DNA from 2 places in the Aeromonas dhakensis genome. Region 2 is predicted to be linked to the other one. Evidence: predicted binding sites of a transcription regulator. Region 2 holds the regulator's gene; the other holds the start of a gene.
The links. The regulator MetJ, encoded in region 2, represses methionine synthesis genes. The targets are predictions, from matches to a motif close to AGANNTCTAGANNTCT.

Region 1: a site for MetJ is predicted at 4,643-4,658, ahead of metN (methionine ABC transporter ATP-binding protein MetN). Genes of this name have one in related genera too.

What each region holds. Positions count from the first base shown of each region.
Region 1 is NZ_CP023141.1:4,675,519-4,683,173, reverse strand. Features, by position in the region: gene CK627_RS21665 (HAMP domain-containing methyl-accepting chemotaxis protein) at 1-1,323, shown strand, start outside; gene rfaH (transcription/translation regulatory transformer protein RfaH) at 1,408-1,908, opposite strand; gene metQ (methionine ABC transporter substrate-binding lipoprotein MetQ) at 2,005-2,805, opposite strand; gene CK627_RS21650 (methionine ABC transporter permease) at 2,831-3,484, opposite strand; gene metN (methionine ABC transporter ATP-binding protein MetN) at 3,465-4,508, opposite strand; gene CK627_RS21635 (hypothetical protein) at 4,979-5,434, shown strand; gene ppgK (polyphosphate--glucose phosphotransferase) at 5,544-6,299, opposite strand; gene queG (tRNA epoxyqueuosine(34) reductase QueG) at 6,383-7,510, opposite strand.
Region 2 is NZ_CP023141.1:1,355,659-1,363,313, forward strand. Features, by position in the region: gene CK627_RS06705 (NADH:flavin oxidoreductase) at 1-745, shown strand, start outside; gene yrfG (GMP/IMP nucleotidase) at 815-1,483, opposite strand; gene nudE (ADP compounds hydrolase NudE) at 1,622-2,230, shown strand; gene cysQ (3'(2'),5'-bisphosphate nucleotidase CysQ) at 2,266-3,078, shown strand; gene CK627_RS06725 (SLC5/6 family protein) at 3,491-4,762, shown strand; gene CK627_RS06730 (tRNA-binding protein) at 4,835-5,173, opposite strand; gene CK627_RS06735 (AraC family transcriptional regulator) at 5,258-6,010, opposite strand; gene metJ (met regulon transcriptional regulator MetJ) at 6,045-6,368, opposite strand; gene metB (cystathionine gamma-synthase) at 6,577-7,655, shown strand, end outside.

The DNA.
Region 1 (7,655 bases), 1.5 Mb from region 2:
GCCAACTTTACCGAGGCGCAGAAGGGGATCTGGTCGCTGTTCGAGGAGATGTCGGCCCCCTTTGCCGAGCTGGTGGGCCAGGTGATCGAGAAGCGTCAGTCCCCGGACTGGGATCAGGCCAATTACCTGATGGCGACCGAGATTGAACCCGCACTCGGCCAGCTGGCGACCCAGCTGGCCGGCCAGGTGACCGAGACCCGTGCCGAGGTACAGAGCATGGGCCAGAAGATGACCAGTGCCGGTCAGGCCATCAATCGCACCCTGCTGCTGGCCACCCTGACCGTGATCGTGCTGGGTACTCTGGTGGCGCTGCTGTTCAGTCGCCGCCTGACCCGGGACATCGCCAGCCTGGTGCTGCGAGCCGATCAGGTGGCCAATGGTCGGTTGCCGGCCCGTCCCCTGCCGGTGCAGAGCCAGGATGAGCTGGGCGGGCTGACGGGCTCCATCAACCAGATGTCCGGCCAGCTGCGCCAGCTGGTGGGGGAGATCCAGGGGGCGGTGGGGCAGGTAGACGGGGCCTGCGGCGAGGTGAGCAGCACCACCTGCGCCATCGTCACCGATCTGGCGAGCCAGAATCAGCGGGTCGATACGGTGGCGGCGGCCATCGAGCAGATGTCGGTCAGCACCCGGGATGTGGCGGGCAATATCGCCGAAGCGGCGCGGGCCGCCCAGCAGGCCGAGCAGCAGACCCGCCAGGGCGGCCACGAGCTGGCCCGCATGACGGCCACCATGCAGCAGATTGCCGCCATGATTGCCCAGGCGAACGAGGCGATGGGCCAGCTCAGCAACCAGAGCGAGCAGGTGGGACGCGTCACCGAGGTGATCGCCACCATTGCCGAGCAGACCAATCTGCTGGCGCTCAACGCCGCCATCGAGGCGGCGAGGGCCGGCGAGCAGGGGCGCGGGTTTGCGGTGGTGGCCGATGAGGTGCGCCTGCTGGCGAGCCGCACCAGCCAGTCCACCGAGGAGATCAGCCAGACCATTGCCAGCATCCAGCAGCAGACCCGCCAGACCGTCAACACGGTCGGCAGCGGTACCCGGCTGGTGGAGGAGGGGCGCGGCGCCGTCGACTCGGTGACCGCTACCCTGGATGCCATGCTGCAGCTGGTGCAGGACTTGTCGGGTCAGCTGGGAGCCATCGCCACCGCGACCGAGCAGCAGTCTCGGGTGGCGCAGGAGGTGGCGGGCACGGTGGAGGAGATCGCCGGGCTCAGCCGGCAGTCGAGCCAGCGCAGCCAGCAGGGGGAGGAGATAGTGGCCAGGCTGGCACAGGATACCGGCCGCTTGACGGCGGTGATCAGCCGCTTCGAGCTGGATGCCTGAGGCGGCCAATGTACATAAGAACGGGGCAGGCCGCTTGGCCTGCCCCGTTTCTTTTCAGCCTGATGCTTGCTCTGGCCTGGCGGGTCACTCCAGCCGGCGGAAGGACTGGTTGTCGAAGCTGCTGCTGGTCTCCTGATTGAGCAGGCTCACCAGCAGGATCGCGCGCTTGTCGCCATCCGGCTCCAGATAGATGGCCTCGAAGCCGGCCAGCGGACCTGATTCTATCAATACCTTGTCGCCCTGGGTCGGCAGGTTGGCGTAGCTGGCGCGCGCCTCGTCGCTGTCGTCCCGGCTCATCAGCTGATAGACCAGCTGGCTGTTGATGGCGGTCCACTCCCGTCCGAAGTGGATGATGCGGCTGATGCCGCGGGTGGACTTCAGGGTGACCGGGGTGACCTCTTCCAGATCCACGTAGATGAACAGGTAGTTGGGGAACATGGGCTCCCGCACCGGGACTCGCTTGCCCCGCCGCAGTTTTTCAATTTCCACCATGGGATAGTAGGACTCGATCCCCTGGGCTTCGAGATGGGCGCGGGCGCGGGCCTCTTCTTTTGGCTTGCAGTAGGCCAGATACCATTTTTTCATGTGATGAATATGTTCGTGTTGCCGTGCTCGCCGATATGATAGCGGCAGCAATAAAAAAGGCCACGCATTGCGTGGCCTTTTTTGCCGAGTGAGTGATTACCAACCTTTCACCAGGCCGCCTTTGAACAGTTCCAGCCCTTTCTTGTAGACGTCGTCGGTCTGGAAGGCCTGTACGAACTGTTTGACCTTCTCGTCGTCCTTGTTGTTGTCGCGGGCGACGATCAGGTTGACGTAAGGGGACTCCTTGTCCTCAACAAACAGGCCGTTCTCGGTCGGGGTCAGGCCGATCTGACCGGCGAAGGTGTTGTTGATGATGGCCAGATCCACGTCTTCCAGCGAGCGCGGCAGCTGGGCTGCTTCCAGCTCGACAATCTTGAAGTTGCGCGGGTTGCTGGCGATGTCCAGCACGGTCGCTTCCAGACCGGCACCCTCTTTGAGCTTCAGCAGACCCTGCTTCTCCAGCAGGATCAGGGAGCGGCCCAGGTTGGTCGGATCGTTCGGCACCGCGATCTGGGCGCCATCTTTCAGCTCGGAGAGGGCCTTGATCTTCTTGGAGTAACCGGCGATCGGGTAGACGAAGGTGTTGCCGACCGGCACCAGCTTGAAGCCGCGATCACGGATCTGGGCATCCAGATAGGGCTTGTGCTGGAAGGCGTTGACGTCAACGCTGCCATCGTTCAGCGCCACGTTCGGGGTGACGTAGTCGGAGAAGTTGACCACCTCGACGGTCAGGCCGTATTTCTCCTTGGCCACTTTGGCGGCCACTTCAACCAGTTCGGTCTCGGGGCCGGCGATGGCGCCCACCTTCAGGGTCTTGTTCTCTTCCTTTTGACCGCAACCGGCCAGTACCAGGGTAGCCAGCAGGGCAGCCGCAACGGATTTGATGCCAAATTTCATAAAACCTCCTGTCAGAAATCGACGATTAACGATGATCACATTTGTTGACCAGGCGCTCACCCGCGCTCTGGATGAGTTGAACCAGCACTACCAGGATCACGACGGTGACCAGCATGACGGTCGGGTCAAAACGCTGATAGCCGTAGCGAATACCCACATCGCCCAGTCCACCGCCCCCGATGGCACCAGCCATGGCGGAGTAGTTCACCAGCGTGACGAGGGTGATGGTGACGCTGTTGAGGATGCCGGGCAGGGCCTCGGGCAGCAGCACCTTGGTGATGATTTGCAGGGGCTTGGCGCCCATGGCCTTGGCCGCTTCCAGCAGGCCGTCCGGCACCTCCATCAGGGCCCCTTCCACCAGGCGGGCGATGAAGGGGATGCAACCGACGGTCAGCGGCACGATGGCGGCGATGGTGCCGATGCTGGTGCCGACGATCAGCCGGGTCAGCGGGATGATGGCCACCAGCAGGATGATGAAGGGCACCGAGCGACCCACGTTGACCACCATGCCCAGGGTACGGTTGAGCAGCGGGTTGGCCAGGATCTGGCCGGCCTTGGTCACGTGCAGCGCCACGCCGAGCGGCAGACCGAGCAGGCAGCCGAACAGGGCGGAGGCAAACACCATGATGAGGGTGTCGCCCAGGGCCGTGAACAGCAGATTAATCATTGCTTCGGACATAACCCATTACCTCCAGCTGAATATGGTTGTCGATGAAGAACTGCTGGGTGGCCTCGCACTGGGCTTCATCCCCGAACAGTTCTGCCAGCAGGAAGCCGAACTTGACGCCACCGGCGTATTCGATGTCGGCACTCAGGATGCTGATGTCGATGTTGAAGCGGCGGCTCGCTTCGGAGATGAGCGGCGTGTCGACCGTGCTGCCGGTAAAGCCGAGCTTTACCAACGGATAGCTGGCGGGTACCCGGTCGCTACTCATCCGATCCTGATACTCCTGGGGCACCTCCAGGTGGATGGTGGAGTGGATGAAATCCCGGGCCAGCTGGGTCTTGGCATTGCTGAAGAACCAAGCCACTTCGCCCTGTTCGATCAGACGGCCGTCACTGATGATGGCCACTTCGTCGCAGATCCCCTTCACCACATCCATCTCGTGGGTGATGAGCAGTATGGTGAGCCCCAGCTTGACGTTGATCTCCTTGAGCAGAGTCAGGATCGAGCGGGTGGTCTGCGGGTCGAGGGCCGAGGTGGCCTCGTCGCACAGCAGCACCTTGGGGGCCGGCGCCAGCGCCCGGGCGATGGCGACCCGCTGCTTCTGACCGCCGGACAGCTCGGACGGATAGGCGTGGGCGCGGGCTTCCAGCCCGACCAGCGCCAGCAGTTCGGTGACCCGGCTCTGGATCTTGTCCTTGCTCCAGCCCGCCAGCTCCAGCGGAAAGGCGATGTTGGCGGAGACGGTGCGGGAGGCCAGCAGGTTGAAGTGCTGGAAGATCATCCCGATCTGGCGACGAGCCTGGGTCAGATCCCGTTCGCTCAGGGCGACCAGATCCTGGCCGTCGACAATGACCTGGCCATCCGTCGGGCGCTCCAGCAGGTTGACGCAGCGGATGAGGGTGCTCTTGCCGGCACCGGAGGCACCGATCACCCCGAAAATTTTTCCTTGCGGCACATGCAGGCTGACATCACGCAGGGCGTGCACGGCATCACTGCCTTTACCGTAGACTTTGTTGAGACCGATCAACTTAATCATGGATTCTTCCGTGCTAACAGCCTTAAAGCACAGGGCGCTACAGGCGGGTGAATTGGGCAGAGGTTTCACTGGGTTGCTCTGTCATCATGGAGGATGATGCTAAGATGTCTGGATGGCCATGTCAATGCGCGTTTATACATCTAGACGTCTAAAAAAGTGCTAAGGATTGTCACTTGCTGACTAAGGCCGACGGTGATCCGGTTCGCATCAATATTGTATTTGGCAGTGTAGTAGGATTGCCGAATATCAGATGGCAAATACACCATTATCACTTCCTTTATTAGTCGTGAGACGGATTCAGCTGCTCATCCTTTTACTCCCCCGGGTTGGCACAAATCATTCCATTTTGTATCGATCGCTGCTTTCTTGGCCGGCTTCTTGATGCAGCACAACAAGGGCCGTGCTTTGGCTTGGCTTGCAATTGCCTGTTTTTTATACTGAATGGGCACGACATACAGGAGGGCAACCTGATGCGATTTCAACAAATCAAAGACTTGCTGCTCTATCTGGAGCAGGTGCATCACCAGCTTGGACTCTGTTACGGGCGCCTCATGACTCAGGTGGATGGCGAGCGCAGCCGGCTGCTGCTGGCCTATCTGCAGCAGCGGGAGGAGGTGGCTGGTACCCAGCTGGATGACTACCTGAGCGAACTTGGCGAAGGGGTGAAGGAGACCTGGCTGGAGCGGGGCTTCAGCGAGGATCTGCTGCCCGGGATCCGGCGCCTGAGCCTGCCCGCCATGGCCCAGACCCAGGACATAGTGCAGCTGGTGTGCCGGCAGGAGGAGAAACTCATCGGCGAGCTCAGCCATCTGGCCCGGGAGTGTCCGACCGAGGAGACGGTGCGGCTGCTCGGTGGCCTGGCCACGCAGGAGCAGACCCGCCTGACCCGGTTGGTGCACGGCGCCCATCGGCTCGACGACCTCTAGGGGATGGCCGCCATCGGCTGAGATGTGCGGCGCGTAGTGAAAAATGTGTGAGGAAAACAGCAGAGGCCCGGCAATGCCGGGCCTCTGCTGTTTGTTGTGCACGACGGGCTCATGCCGACTGGCGGGCGGCGGTCAGCTCGGCGGCGTGCAGGGCGGCGCCTATGATGCCGGCCTGATTGAGGTTGGCGGCCGCCACCAGCGGGGCACGGGTCTCAATCTTGTCGATGAACTTGTCGAGCTTGGCGGCGCTGCCGCCGCCCAGGATGAAGAGGTCGGGGGAGAAGAGAAACTCGAGGCGAGCCAGGTACTTGTTGAAGCGCTTGCCCCAGCGGCCCCAGGAGAGATCCTCGCGCTTGCGCACCGCGTCCGAGCAGTAGTGCTCGGCCACCATGCCTTCCAGCATCAGGTGACCCAGCTCGGTGTTGGGCAGCAGCTGGCCGTTGACGAACACCGCGGTGCCGATGCCGGTGCCGACCGTGATGAGGATGATCACCCCCTGGCGATCCCGGCCGTTGCCGTAGCGCATCTCCGCCAGACCAGCCGCATCGGCGTCGTTCAGCACGTGGCAGGGCTGGCCAGTCACGTCGCCGAACAGATGGGCGACGTCGGTCTCAATCCAGCTCTTGTCGATGTTGGCCGCACTCTTGGCGATGCCGTTGTGGATGGTGGCGGGAAAGCCGCAGCCCACCGGGCCTTTCCAGTCGAAGTGTTCCACCAGCGCCTTGAGGGTATGCGCCACGGCGGCCGGGGTGGCCGGCTGCGGCGTCACCAGCCGGTGGCGTTCGCCAATCAGCTCGCCCGTTGCGGTGTCGACCAGGCATCCCTTGATCCCCGAACCACCGATATCCACTCCCAACATCTGCATCAGCTTGTTCCTTTTGTTGTGCCGACCATCGACCGTCGGCAGAGCATGAAAAAATGACCTGGATCCGGCAAGGGGCAGATCGTCTATGCGTGATCCGGCAGACCTTTTTCGATGCAGCGGATCAGCAAGCGGGTCTTTTTGTTGTCATCCTGCTGGCGCCGGGCCAGGGTCGCCAGCGCCCACTCGATATGTTCGGCCACCATGGGCTCGGCTTCCGTCAGCGCCTGCTGCAGGGCCACCATTACCTCCTGACTGGCCGGACCGTTGCCAAGGGCCACCGCCAGGTTGCGGCGCCAGCGCTGATAGCCGATGCGGCGAATGGGGCTGCCTTCCGTGTGCTTGAGAAACTCGCTCTCGCTCCAGCCCCACAAGGTCAACAGCGGTGGGCGGTGCAGATTGGGGCGCGGGCTGAAGTCGGGCTCTGGGCTGGCGTTGGCGTAGCGGTTCCAGGGGCAGATGAGCTGGCAGTCGTCACAGCCATAGATGCGGTTGCCCATCAGCGGCCGGAACTCTGCGGGGATGGGGCCGTCGTTCTCGATGGTGAGATAGGAGATGCAGCGGCGGCCATCCACCACGTAGGGGGCGACAATGGCGCCGGTGGGGCAGATGTTGATGCAGGCCACGCACTTGCCGCACTGCTCTTTCTCTACCGGCGCATCCAACGGCAGCGGCAGGCTGAGCAGCAGCTCCCCCAGAAAGAAGAAGGATCCCGCCGACTCGTTGAGCAGCAGCGAGTGTTTGCCCACCCAGCCGAGGCCGGCCTTGGCCGCCAGCGGCCGCTCCAGAATGGGGGCCGAGTCGACGAAGGGGCGCCAGCCCAGCGCCTCGCAGCGCTGCTCGATGCGCTCCCCCAGCTGCTTGAGCCGGCTGCGCAGCAGCTTGTGGTAGTCGCGACCCAGGGCGTAGCGGCTGATGTAGCCGAGGGTGGGGTCGCGCAGGGTGGCGGCGAAGCCCGCCTCGAACGGGAGATAGTTCATCCGCACCGACAGCACCCGCAAGGTACCCGGCAGCAGCTCGTGGGGACGGGCCCGCATCATGCCGTGGCGCGCCATGTAGTCCATGCTGCCGTGATAGCCCGCGTCCAGCCAGGCTTGCAGCCTAGGCTCTTCGAGGGTGAGATCCGTGTCTGTGATGCCGGCCTGGTCGAATCCTAGCTCGCTCGCCCAGAGCTTGATATCTTGGGCCAGTTGATGGAGTTCGGTGGTGGTCATGGGGCCGTCTGCCTGCCCGGGTGCTGACCGGGATGGAGGTGTACTGTCATGCTGTATCGCATCTCTGGGGGCTTGCCGCCAAGGTTAACCGATGGGGGCGTTTGCCGCCGTCATACTGCATCATGAGCCCGGTGCCCGCCGGACC
Region 2 (7,655 bases):
CGGTCCGTGCGCGCTGGCGCCGGGCGGGCGCTACCCGCTCGGGGTCAAGGGGCTGAGCGAGGAGGGGATTCTTACGCTGATCGAGGCCTTCGTGGGCGCCGCCGAGCGGGCCCATGGTGCCGGCCTGCACGGGGTCGAGCTGCACGGGGCCCACAACTTCCTGCTCTGCAACTTCCTCAACCCCCTGCACAACCGGCGCACCGACCGCTGGGGTGGCAGCATCGCCAACCGGGCGCGGATCCTGGTGGAGATAGTGCGCGGCATCCGCGCCCGCCTGCCCCGGGACTTTCTGGTCGGGGTGCGCCTCTCCCCCGAGAGCTATGCCCATATCCAGGGCATAGAGCTGCCCCATCAGCTGGCGGTGGCGCACCTGCTGGCGGACGAGGGGATCGACTACCTGCACTTCTCCATGGGGGACAGCTTCAAGGCGGTGGCGGGGGACCCCGACGGCGGCGCCCTGCTGGAGGCGGTGCGGGTCGGGTTGGCCGGGCGGGTGCCGCTCATGGTGGCGGGCAAGATCCACGATGCAGCCTCGGCCGAGCTGGCCCTGGCCGGCGGCGCCGACCTGGTAGCGGTGGGCACGGCGGCGATCGGAAATCCGGACTGGATGGAACGGGTGAGCCGCGGCCTGCCGCTGCAGCGCGCCCCCTTCACGGCGGCGCACCTCGCAGAGATCGGCTTCACCCCGAGCGCCCTCGACTACCTGGCCGGCATGGGGGTGCTGGTCCCGCGCGATGCGGCCTGAGGGCTTTAATCAGCGGACTGGCTGCTGAGCCGATATGACAAGGCCCTCGCGATGAGGGCCTTGAGCGTATCAGGTGCCGAGGGGCAACAGCTCGGCGTAGTCGCGGATCGCCGGAAAGGCGGTGATGCGCTGCTCGGGCTGCCGGCTGTCCGGGTTCTGGATGGCGAGCTGGTAGCCGATCCCGTAATCGGCGGCGGCGCGCAGGATCCGCTCGCTGTCATCCACGAACAGGGTGCGAGCCGGGTCGAACGCCAGCCGCTCGGCCAGTGCCTGCCAGCAGTGCTGGCTCTCCTTCGACCAGCCCAGCTCGTGGGTGCTCACCATCAGATCGAGGTGCTCGGCGAGGCCGAGGTGCGCATCCTTGACCGACAGGCTGGCGGGGTGGGCATTGGTGAAGAGCACCAGCTGCTTGCCGGCGGCCTTGAGCGCGGCCAGGAAGGGGATGACGTTGGGGCGCCACTGGATCTTCTCCAGGATCTCCTGCTTGAAGGCGCGGATGTCGAGCCCGAGCGTCTCGCTCCAGTAATCTACGCAGTACCAGTCGAGGGTGCCGCTGACGGCCTGGTAGTGCGCCTCGATCTGCACTCTGGCCTCGGCCAGCGGCAGGCCGAGTCGCTCGGCATAGCGCTCGGGGACCAGCTGCTGCCAGAGGTGGTTGTCAAAATGGAGATCGATCAGGGTGCCATCCATATCGAGCAGGACAGTGTCTATCTGGTGCCAGGGCAGTGGGGTCGGCATGGGGCCTCGGTGGTCGGGTCGAAACGGGCGGGCATTATAACGGATTTTTCCCGCCGCTTTCCCACCCTTGCCCCGTGGTGTTCGAGAGGGGAGTCGTTTACTCTTGAAACACGATTTTTTAACGAGCAGCCAGCCCCGATGAGTGATCACCACCAACGCAAACCCGTCCACCTCAGCGTCGACACCATGGCGCACGACAAGAGCAAGCCGGAGATCCTCAATGCCGAGATAGTGGCCGAGAGCCGGCTGTTCAAGGTGGAGTCGCTTCACCTCAAGTTTTCCAACGGCGAGGAGCGGGTCTACGAGCGGATGCGTGGCGGCAACCGGGGCGCCGTCATGGTGGTGCCGCTGTTTGATGCCCACACCCTGCTGCTGGTGCGCGAGTACGCGGCGGGCACCCACTCCTACGAGCTGGGCTTTCCCAAGGGACTGATCGACCCGGGCGAAGATGCCTTCGAGGCGGGCAACCGGGAGCTGATGGAGGAGGCGGGCTTCGGGGCCAACAGCCTGACCCTGCTCAAGCAGGTGTCGCTGGCGCCGGGCTACTTCTCCAGCCGGATGGACATCTTGCTGGCGCGGGATCTCTTCCCCGAGCAGCGGGTGGGTGACGAGCCCGAGCCCCTCGAGGTGATCCCCTGGCCGCTGAACCGGATCGACGAATTGCTGGCGCGACCCGACTTCACGGAGTCGCGCAGCATCAGTGCGCTGCTGCTGGCCCAACGCTGGCTGGCGGAGCAGGCAGAGTAGCCCGCAGGGGCAGTTTGAATACAGAGGATAACAAGATGCAGGAGTTGTTGGCCTGGGTGCCGGGGGTCAAGGAGATCGCGCGCGAAGCGGGCAGGATCCTTCACGAAATCTATCACGGCGGTCAGTTCGAGCGTCAGCTGAAGGAGGATGCGACCCCGGTCACCAGTGCCGATCTTGCTGCCGATGCCTACCTCAAACAGGCGCTGTCGGCGCTCACTCCCCATGTTCCCGTGCTGACCGAAGAGGCGGCCGACATCCCCTTCAGTCAGCGCGCCAACTGGCGTCAGTACTGGCTGGTGGATCCCCTCGACGGCACCGGCGAGTTCATCGCCGGCAGCGGTGACTTCGCCACCCTGATCGCCCTGGTACAGGATAACGTGCCGGTACTCGGCGTCATCTATGCCCCCGAGTCGGACGTGCTCTACTGGGCGGTGCGCGGCCATGGCGCCTTCAAGGAGGCGAACGGCGAGGTGCACCCCATCAGCGCCATGCACCACGAACACGATCAGCCCGATTCGCTGGTGGTGGCCATCAGTCGCCGCCAGAAGCTGGAGAACCTGACCCGCCGCCTCAACCCGGCCATCAACTACGAGCTGATCCCGCTCGGCTCCAGCTCCCTCAAGTCCTGTCTGGTGGCGGAAGGGGCGGCCGACTGCTACGTGCGGCTCGGCCCCACCGGCGAGTGGGACACCGCCGCCGCCCAGTGCATCGTCGAGGCGGCCGGTGGTCGCATCCTCAGCCTGGCGCTGCAGCCGCTGCGTTACAACGAGACGGAGTCGCTGGAGAACCCGGACTTCATCGTGATGGGGGATCCGGATCTCGCCTGGGGCAGCATTCTGGCTCACTGAGCGGGTGAATATCTTATCGTTGACGGCAATCAGGCGGCCCCATGGCCGCCTGATTGCATGGTGTGATCCGCTGGTTTTATCGGGGATGAACAGGAATATCCGCTGGCAAAGCGCGGGAATGACAGTGAATCATCACAAGAGAGGGCGGCGGAATGGCACGATTTTTCAGGTAATTCTGTAAACGATCATTTGGTCAAAATAAAAAATTGACCATGAATGAAAATTTGGTTTTAAATTTCACTAAATTGACTGAATTTAGTTTTACTCATTTATGTGATCCCGATTCCATTCCCAATCTCACTGGCTGAAGCCCGTAATGGTAGTGATATGTTTCAGGGGGGATTTTTGAGAATTAAATCCCGATAAACCACAATGAACTCAGATTAAAATACTGACAAAAAGTGAATTAGTAATGAGTTTATCTGTAGACGTCACAGGGGAGCTGTCCGGTTCCCGCTCCACCACCGTCAGCGCCACCCCCTGGCGCCGCCACGACACCCACTGGGTCATCAGCCTGTTTGGTACCGCCGTCGGTGCCGGCATCCTGTTCCTGCCCATCAACCTGGGTCTGGGCGGGATCTGGCCCCTCATCATAGTCGCCGTGCTGGCCGGCCCCATGACCTTCCTGGCGCACCGCGGGCTGGCGCGCTTCGTGCTTTCCTCTTCGCTCCCCCACGCCGACTTCACCGAGGTGGCCCAGGAGCACTTCGGCAAGATGGCCGGCCGCCTCATCTCGGCGCTCTATTTCCTCTCCATCTTCCCGATCCTGCTCATCTACGGGGTCGGGCTGACCAACACGGTGGAGAGCTTCATGATCAATCAGCTCGGCATGGCGACCCCGAACCGGGTGATGCTCTCCGGCATGCTGGTGTTCGCCATGATCGCCGTGATGCTGGCCGGTGAGAAGGCGATGCTGCGCGCCTTTGCCGTCATGGTCTATCCACTGGCGGCCATCCTGGCGGCCCTCTCCTGCTACCTCATTCCCCAGTGGCAGTGGCCACAGCTGGGCAGCCTGGAGGGAGGCAGCTTCCTCAACACCGTCTGGCTGGCGCTGCCGGTCACCGTGTTCGCCTTCAGCCACGCCGCCGCCATCTCCGGTTTTGCCAACGTGCAGCGCCGGGAGTACGGCGAGCAGGCGGAAGCCAAGAGCAGTCTGATCCTGCGCAACACCACCGTCATGCTGGTGGGCTTCGTGCTGTTCTTCGTCTTCTCCTGCGTGCTGAGCCTCTCGCCGGCCCAGCTGGCCGAGGCCAAGGCCCAGAACGTCTCGGTACTCTCCTATCTTGCCAACATCACCGACAACCCGGTGATCGTGACCCTGGGGCCGCTCATCGCCTTCATCGCCATCAGCTCCTCCTTCCTCGGTCACTTCCTCGGGGCCCGCGAGAGCCTGAAAAGCCTGATCGCCAAGCCCACCGGTCTGTCGCTGGCCAAGGCGGACAAGCTCGGCATCGCCCTGATGTTCTTCTCCATCTGGGGCGCCGCCATCATCAACCCGGGGATCCTGGGGCTGATGGAGACCCTCTCCGGTCCGGTGATCGCCATGATCCTGTTCATCATGCCGGTGGTGGCCATCTACAAGGTGGAGGCGCTGGCGCGCTTCCGCCAGCGCTGGGCCAACGGCTTCATCCTGCTGACCGGCTCGCTGGCGGTGTCGGCGCTGATCTTCAGCCTGCTGAAGTAACGGCGAGCAACCAGCCGCAAAAGAGAGAGGCGACCCCAGGGTCGCCTCTCTTGTATCCGTCCGGTGGTGGCCTCAGCCGAGCTTGGCGCCGTTTTGCACCGCCTGCTCGGGGATGGCGATCACCACGGCGCCATCCGGCCGGTAGAAGCCGGTCAGCAGAAACTCCGACTGGATCGGGCCTATCTGCTTGGGGGGGAAGTTCACCACGGCGACGATCTGGCGACCTACCAGCTCCTCCGGTCGATAGAGGTCGGTGATCTGGGCGCTGCTCTTGCGCACCCCGAGCTCGGGGCCGAAATCCGCCCACACCTTGTAGGCCGGGCGGCGCGCCTCGGGGAAGGGCTCGACCCGCACCAGGGTGCCCACCCTGAGCTCCACCATCTCGAAATCCTGCCAGCTTATGGTCTGCATCTTGGCTCCTCGTTGCCCATACCTTGCATGAGCCTCAGCATGCCTCGAAACCACCAGCGCCGTCTTCGGCAAACGGCCGCCCGGTTACGGCAAGCGGCCGTTTTGTTGGCGCCAGAGGGAAGGGGTCACTCCGGTTTCGGCCAGGAAGCGCTCGCCGAAGGCCCCCTGATTCTGGTAACCGCAGCGGCTGGCCACGTCGCCGACGGGCAGGGCGGTGTGGGCGAGCAGGGTACGCGCCAATGCCATGCGCCGCGCCCGGATGTAGTGGGAGACGCTCATCCCCACCTGCTGCTGGAAGGCGTGCTTGAACTGGCTCTGGCCGAGGCAGGCGATGGCGGCCAGCCGCTCGTTGCTGAGGGGCTCGGCGAGATGGGCCTCGATATGGCGCTGCACCTTTCCGATGCGCGGGGCGAGGCGGGCTCGGCCGCGCGAGCCTACCTGCTGCGCCTCTGCCAGCAGACCCAGCCACACCTGCTCCATGCCGGCCACGTGGCGCCCCTCGGCCACCATGCGGTGCAGGAAGGCGAGGTAGTGGCGCTGAGCCTCGTCCAGCTCGATGAAGGGGCGCTCGCCCAGCTCGCCGGGCAGCCAGTGACTCTCCTGCACCAGAAACGAGAGCGCCGGATCGGCAGCGTAGTCGTGCCGCTCACCGGGGGCGATGATGCAGGCAAAGCCGGGCGCAAGCCGCCGCCCCTGGCCCTGCACCTCGATCTCGATGGGACCGTCGAGGGGGATCACCAGCTGGGCATGGTCGTGGCTGTGGCTGCAGACGTCGCTCTGGTAGCGACGCAGGCTGAAAGGGGCGGATAGCGATGACGCGGCCTGGGGCCGCGTCATCGAAGGGGGTTTGCTGTCTGGCATCTGCTGCAGATTACTCGGCGTCGAAATCTTCGATCTCTTTGCCCAGCGCTTCCATGATGGCACGCGCCTCGGCAGGGACGCTGTCCGGATGATCCTTGCGCAGATCTTCGTCGCAGGGCAGCGGCTGACCGGTGAAGGCGTGCAGGAAGGCTTCGCAGAGCAGCTCGCTGTTGGTCGCATGACGCAGGTTGTTCACCTGACGGCGGGTGCGCTCATCGGTCAACACCTTCAGCACCTTGAGCGGGATCGAGACGGTAATCTTCTTGACCTGTTCGCTCTTCTTGCCGTGCTCCGCGTAGGGGCTGACGTAGTCGCCGTTCCACTCTGTACCCATGATCCACCTGTTCTCGTTTAGCCGTGAGCGCGGATTTTAACCCTTAAGGAAATCAATGGCAATCCAACAGCAAAGCCATTTAGACGTCTAGAAGTGTTGACGGCCTTTTTAAGCTGGCGTAGTGTGGGTCACCATGAGCCTGCAATGGCGGGATGGCGCGTGGCAGAAACAGCATGCCAGCGTGTGAAGAGACATCAAGGAGAGTGACATGACCCACAAGGCCACCCAGGCAGTGCGCACCGGGATTGAGACTGACCAGCAACACGGTGCCGTGGTGCCGCCCATCTACCTCTCCAGCAACTACACCTTTGCCGACTTTGGCGAGCCCCGTCAATACGATTATGCCCGCTCCGGCAACCCGACCCGCACCAATCTGGCGGACGCCCTGGCGGCCCTGGAAGGGGGCGCTGGCGCCGTGGTGACCGGCACCGGCATGGGGGCCGTTCATCTGGTCACCACCGCCCTGCTCAAGGCGGGGGATCTGCTGATCGCCCCCCACGACTGCTACGGCGGCACCTGGCGCCTGTTCGAGTACCTGGCGGCCAAGGGCCATTACCGGGTGCAGTTCGTCGATCAGGGGGATGCGGCGGCACTGGCCGAGGCGCTCTCGCAAAAACCGGCGCTGGTCTGGGTGGAGACCCCCTCCAACCCGCTGCTGCGGGTGGTGGACATCGCCGCCATCGCCGAGGCGTCCCACGCGGCGGGGGCCAAGGTAGCGGTGGACAACACCTTCCTGTCGCCGTTGCTGCAACAGCCGCTGGCGCTGGGGGCCGATCTGGTGGTGCATTCCACCACCAAGTACATCAACGGCCACTCGGACGTGGTGGGCGGGGTGGCGATCGCCAAGGAACCCGAGCTGGCCGAGTCGCTGGTGTGGTGGGCCAACTGTCTGGGGCTCACCTCCGGGGCGTTCGACTCCTACCTCACCCTGCGCGGTCTGCGCACCCTGGCCCCCAGGTTGCGCGCCCATCAGGAGAACACCGACCGCATCCTCGCCTTCCTGCAGCAGCAACCGCTGGTCAAACGCATCTATCACCCCAGCCTGCCGAGCCATCCGGGCCACGATATTGCGCGCCGTCAACAGTCCGGTTTCGGCGCCATGCTAAGTTTTGAGCTCGATTGCGGCGAGGCGAGCATTCGCGCCTTCCTGGCGGCCCTCACCCTCTTCTCGGTGGCCGAATCCCTCGGCGGGGTGGAGAGTCTGGTGGCCCATCCGGCCAGCATGACCCACAGGGCCATGACCCCGGCCGCCCAGCAGGCGGCAGGCATCAGCAGCCAGCTGCTGCG